Regions from separate parts of the Shewanella sp. AS16 genome, predicted to be linked through region 1. Evidence: predicted binding sites of a transcription regulator. Region 1 holds the regulator's gene; the other holds the start of a gene.

Region 1 (3,110 bases):
CGGGTTATGGAAGCGCAAGGTTCACAGCTGACCAACAAGTATGCCGAAGGCTACCCGGGCAAGCGTTATTACGGTGGTTGCGAATATGTGGATGTCGTCGAGACGCTGGCCATCGAACGTGCCAAAGCGCTGTTCGGTGCCACTTACGCCAACGTCCAGCCGCATTCCGGCTCACAGGCCAACAGTGCCGTCTACATGGCCCTGCTCAATCCAGGCGACACAGTGCTGGGCATGAACCTGGCCCACGGCGGTCACCTGACCCACGGTTCTCCGGTTAACTTCTCGGGCAAGCTGTACAACATCATTCCTTACGGCATAGACGAGTCCGGCAAGATCGACTATGACGAAATGGAGCGTCTGGCCGTCGAACATAAGCCCAAGATGATGATAGGTGGCTTCTCCGCCTACTCTGGCATAGTCGACTGGGCTAGAATGCGCGAAATCGCTGATAAAATAGGTGCTTACCTCTTTGTCGATATGGCGCACGTGGCAGGTCTCATCGCCGCAGGCGTGTATCCCAACCCTGTACCCCACGCCCACGTAGTCACTTCTACCACCCACAAGACCCTGGCCGGTCCCCGTGGCGGGGTGATCTTATCGGCAGCCGACGACGAAGATCTGTACAAGAAGCTGAACTCTGCGGTATTCCCTGGTGGTCAGGGTGGTCCTCTGATGCATGTTATCGCAGGTAAGGCCGTGGCCTTCAAGGAAGCGCTGGAGCCGGAATTCAAAGTTTACCAACAGCAAGTGGTGGACAATGCCCAGGCCATGGTTGAAGTCTTCCTGGCCCGTGGTTATAAGATAGTCTCAGGCGGCACCAGCAACCACTTGATGCTGGTTGATCTCATCGGCCGTGACTTGACGGGGAAAGAGGCAGATGCCGCTTTGGGCAGCGCCAACATCACAGTCAACAAGAACTCAGTGCCTAACGACCCGCGTTCACCTTTCGTGACCTCGGGTGTGCGTATCGGTACCCCGGCCATCACACGTCGCGGCTTCAAAGAAGCCGAAGCCAAAGAGCTGACGGGCTGGATCTGTGACGTACTCGACGATGCCCACAACAGTGAGGTGATAGCGCGGGTTAAGGCTCAGGTCTTGGCTCTGTGTGCCAGGTTTCCCGTTTACGGCTAAGCCTAAGTCCTGTCAGTCAAAGTTAGCACGAGCAGAGGCTTAACCTGAGACTGCAAATAGGATAAAATCCAATGGCCGCACTAGCGGCCATTTTTATTTCCGGGATCTGATGTTCAGGCTAAAATGTCGACGTCGGCTCGAGGTTTGCGGCCCGGCTATTCAGGTAGATCGGACCTACGCCTTAATTCAGTTCGGCAGGAGGCTCAATGCATTGCCCATTTTGTAGCGCAACAGATACCAAGGTCATAGACTCACGCTTGGTGGCCGAGGGGCATCAGGTGCGCCGTCGCCGTGAATGCACCGAATGTCATGAGAGATTTACCACCTTCGAAGGTGCCGAGTTGGTCATGCCGCGGGTGATCAAGCGCGATGGCACACGCCAGCCGTTCGACGAGGAAAAGCTCCAGGGCGGCATGTTGCGTGCGGTCGAGAAGCGTCCCGTGTCCATGGATCAGATAGAACAGGCGCTGAGCAAGATAAAGTCGACCCTGAGGGCCACGGGTGAGCGTGAAGTGAGCTCTGAGATGATAGGCAACCTGATGATGGAGCAGCTGATGCACCTGGACAAGGTTGCCTATATCCGCTTCGCCTCGGTTTACCGTGCCTTCGAAGATGTGTCCGAATTTGGCGAGGCCATCGCCAAGCTGCAGAAGTAAGCGGCTTGTCTACCCAAGGGATGCCACTATGAACTGGTCCGCACTGGATAATCAAATGATGAGCCGCGCCATCAGGCTGGCGGCCAAGGGGCGTTACACCACGCGCCCCAATCCCAATGTCGGCTGTGTGCTGGTGAAAGACGGCCGGATCTTGGGTGAAGGTTTTCATCACAGGGCCGGAGAGCCCCACGCCGAGGTGCATGCCCTGCGCATGGCAGGCGAGGCCGCGCGCGGGGCCACCGCCTACGTGACCCTGGAGCCTTGCAGCCATTACGGCCGCACCCCGCCATGTGCCCTGGCGTTGATCCAGGCCGGGGTGGCGCGTGTGGTCATAGCCACGGAAGATCCCAATCCCCAGGTTGCGGGGCGGGGCAGCCTGCTGCTGCGTGATGCCGGCATAGTCGTCGACCTCGGGTTGTTGGGCGCTGAGGCCTATGGCCTCAACTTGGGATTCATGAAGCGGATGCAAACGGGTTTGCCCTGGGTGACGGTCAAGTTGGCCGCCAGCCTCGATGGCAAGACGGCACTGTCCAACGGTGTCTCCAAGTGGATCACCGGGCCCGAGGCGCGCCGCGATGTGCAGCGGCTGCGCGCCAGCCATTGCGCCCTGATCACCGGGGTGGAAACCGTGCTGGCGGATGATCCCGGGCTCAATGTGCGCCATGGCGAGTTGGGGAGTCTGGGCTTGAGCCTCAGCGAAACCGAGCTGTTGCAGCCCCTGAGGGTGATCCTCGACAGCAGTGCCAGGCTGACGGCCGACAAGGCGCTGTTCGGCATCGACAGTCCCATCTTACTGGTATCCTGCCGGGCCTATTCAGCCGCCCGGCTGGCACAATTCCCCTCCCACGTCAGCTGCCTGCAGCTGCCAGGGGAGGATGGCAGGGTCGACCTTGCGGCCCTGTTGACCCATCTCGGCCAGAGCTGCAACTCTGTGTTGGTGGAAGCCGGCGCGACCCTGGCCGGCGCCGTTATCGAGCGGCGCCTGGCCGATGAGCTCATCCTGTACCAGGCGCCCAAGCTGCTGGGTGGGCATGGACACAACCTCTTGAACTTGAATGATTATCAGGCCATGAGCGAGTTGCCGCACTTCGAGTTGATAGACGAGCGCAAGCTGGGCGCGGATCGCCGCATGACCCTGAGATTCGGTTAGCCCAGCGCTAACGCGCCGGTCGCACCGCGGCGGGCGTCAGTATTTAGCCCCTGAACTGGGTAAGTGAGTAGAATATGTTTACCGGGATAATAGAAGCCGTAGGCACACTGCGCAAAATTGAACGCCAGGGCGATGACATTCGCCTGACTGTGGCCGGCGGCAAGCTGGATCTC
Region 2 (3,110 bases), on a different contig from region 1:
CCATCGCGAAAACCACAGGGACTATTATGACGTGGTGACCTGCATGGAGATGCTCGAGCATGTACCGGATCCCCAGTCGGTGATCCAGGCCTGTTGCGACATGGTCAAACCCGGCGGCACTGTGTTCTTCTCGACCATCAACCGCAACATCAAGTCCTATGTGCATACCATACTGGGCGCCGAATACCTGCTGAAGATGTTGCCGGTCGGCACCCATGACCATAATAAGTTCATCAAACCGTCCGAGCTCATGGCCCTGATAGACAACACAGATCTCATCTGCAAAGATGCCCTGGGCATAGGCTACAACCCGCTGACCGGGGTGTTCAAATACACTCCCAAGGTAGACGTCAATTATATGCTGGCCGCGGTTAAGGTCGACTGACATGGCAGCTAACCCGGCATCCCTGACACTGGCCGGCGTTGCCGGGGTGCTGTTCGATCTCGACGGCACCCTGGTCGATACCGCCCCGGATCTGGTGCAGGCGTTGAACCTGGCCTTGGCGGATGCGGGCTTCGACAGCCAGCCGTTGGCGACCCTGCGTCACGCCGCATCCCACGGCAGTCTGGCGCTGGTCAGGGCCGCCCTGCCCCATGCCGAGGCAGACATGCAGCATAGGGTGCAGACGGGCTTGTTGGCCCACTATCAGCGCATCAACGGCGATCACAGCAGCCTGTTCGCCGGCGTCCCCGAGCTGCTGGCATTGCTGGAGCAGCAACAAAGGCCCTTCGGCGTCATCACCAACAAGCCTGCGCGCTTTACCCGGCCCCTGCTCGACAAGCTGGCGCTGACCCCCAGACTCGACTGTATCATCAGCGGTGACAGCACCCGCTTCGCCAAACCCCACACGGCGCCCATGCTGCTGGGGGCACAGCAACTGGGACATGCCCCAGGACGCCTGCTCTATATAGGCGATGCCGAGCGGGATCTGGTCGCGGCGCAAAATGCCTGCATGCAGGGGGCGATCGCCCTCTGGGGCTATATAGGCGCAGGGGACGATCCCCTGAACTGGCCGGCGATCGCCCGCTTCGCCCGGCCACAGGCGGTGACGACGGCACTCAGCTTCAAGGACTGAGCCCCGGGCTTATCAGTCATGGGCGTCAGCCATGAGCCGGGACGGACAGGCTCAAACGATCCCTGGCGATCGCTGCTTATTTTGGCGATCGATTCGGGCCCATGATATTGAACAAAAAACACCCTGGCGGCTGCAGCGCCACCCAAATTTGGGCTCTAGGGTTAGCCACTACTAACGCCGGGCGTTATCCTCAAGATATCCACAAGATATCCCTGAAATTGATACTTGCAAAAGCCCCTCAACCTCACTATCTTGTAGTTAAGATTAAATTAAACACCATATCTTGTGTATAGGTAACAATCAGACACACTAGAAGTTCTCCGTTTAACTTAAGTGTTTTTTACAATACTTGGCGTCGTTAGCGGTATTTTGGTTGATTGTTTACAAGGAAGCGTACGGTGATCTAGCGTCACCCGAATAGATATTAGAACCAAGGCCTCTCTTCAATGAATAGCAATATGACAGTTACAAAGCGCTGTGGTGATCGCGAGCCGATCGATCTCGAGAAGATCCATCGCGTAATTACTTGGGCAGCCAAGGGATTGAAAAACGTTTCTGTATCTGAAGTTGAACTTCGCTCACACCTGCAGTTTTTCGACGGCATTCCAACGGAAGCCATCCACGAGACCATCATCAAAGCCGCAGCGGATCTGATTTCGCCCGAGTCGCCGGACTACCAGTTCCTGGCAGCCCGCCTGGCCGTGTTCCATCTGCGCAAGAAGGCCTTCGGTCAGTTCGAGCCACCTGCGCTGTACGAGCACGTCACCCGTCTGGTGGAACTGGGCAAGTACGATCAACACATATTGCAAGACTACAGCCGTGAAGAGCTGGAGCAGATGAATGATTTCATCGACCACTGGCGCGACATGGATTTCTCCTACGCGGCGGTCAAGCAACTCGAAGGCAAATACCTGGTGCAGAACCGGGTGACCCATGAGATCTACGAGAGTGCCCAGTTCCTCTATATTCTGGTGGCGGCCTGCCTGTTCGCCCGTTACCCGAAAGAGACCCGCCTCAAGTACGTCAAAGACTTCTACGATGCCGTGTCGACCTTCAAGATCTCCTTGCCGACCCCCATCATGGCGGGTGTGCGTACCCCGACACGTCAGTTCAGCTCTTGTGTGTTGATCGAATGCGGTGACAGCCTGGATTCCATCAACGCCACCGCTTCCTCCATAGTCAAGTATGTCAGCCAACGCGCCGGCATAGGGGTCAATGCCGGCCGTATCCGCGCCCTGGGCAGCCCAATCCGCGGCGGTGAAGCCTTCCACACGGGTTGCCTGCCTTTCTACAAGTACTTCCAGACGGCGGTCAAGTCCTGCTCCCAGGGCGGCGTGCGCGGCGGTGCTGCGACCCTGTTCTACCCCATCTGGCATCTGGAAGTCGAGTCTCTGCTGGTATTGAAAAATAACCGCGGCGTCGAAGATAACCGTATCCGTCATCTGGACTATGGCGTACAGCTCAACAAGCTGATGTATCAGCGCCTGATCAAGGGTGAAAACATCAGCCTGTTCAGTCCATCGGACGTGCCTGGCATGTACGATGCCTTCTTCGAAGATCAGGATGAGTTCGAGCGTCTGTACCTGCAATACGAGCAAGATCCTGCCATCCGCAAGAAGACCCTCAAAGCGGTCGAGCTGTTCTCGCTGATGATGCAGGAGCGCGCCTCTACCGGCCGCATCTATATTCAGAACGTGGATCACTGCAACACCCATAGCCCGTTCGATGCCAAGGTGGCGCCGATCAGACAGTCCAACCTGTGTCTGGAAATCGCCTTGCCGACCAAGCCTATGAACAACATAGACGACGAGCAGGGTGAAATCGCCCTCTGTACCCTGTCGGCACTGAACCTGGGCACCCTCAACTCGCTGGACGAGATAGAGCCGCTGGCCGATCTTGCCGTGCGTGCCCTGGATAACCTGCTCGACTATCAGGATTACCCGATCAAGGCGGCACAGATTGCCTCCATGAATCGCCGTACCCTGGGCATAGGGGTGATCAACTTCGCCAACTATCTGGCCAAGAATGGCGTCA

Evidence for each region. Region 1 encodes NrdR, which represses ribonucleotide reductase genes. Its sites were predicted from a motif close to AAACACNANATNTNGTGTTT; they were not measured.
Region 2: a site for NrdR is predicted at 1,348-1,367, ahead of nrdA (class 1a ribonucleoside-diphosphate reductase subunit alpha). Genes of this name have one in related genera too.

What each region holds. Positions count from the first base shown of each region.
Region 1 is NZ_JAKCLK010000003.1:321,969-325,078, forward strand. Features, by position in the region: gene glyA (serine hydroxymethyltransferase) at 1-1,131, shown strand, start outside; gene nrdR (transcriptional regulator NrdR) at 1,338-1,787, shown strand; gene ribD (bifunctional diaminohydroxyphosphoribosylaminopyrimidine deaminase/5-amino-6-(5-phosphoribosylamino)uracil reductase RibD) at 1,816-2,937, shown strand; gene LZP73_RS09970 (riboflavin synthase) at 3,012-3,110, shown strand, end outside.
Region 2 is NZ_JAKCLK010000006.1:7,051-10,160, forward strand. Features, by position in the region: gene ubiG (bifunctional 2-polyprenyl-6-hydroxyphenol methylase/3-demethylubiquinol 3-O-methyltransferase UbiG) at 1-385, shown strand, start outside; gene LZP73_RS14510 (HAD family hydrolase) at 408-1,076, shown strand; gene nrdA (class 1a ribonucleoside-diphosphate reductase subunit alpha) at 1,523-3,110, shown strand, end outside.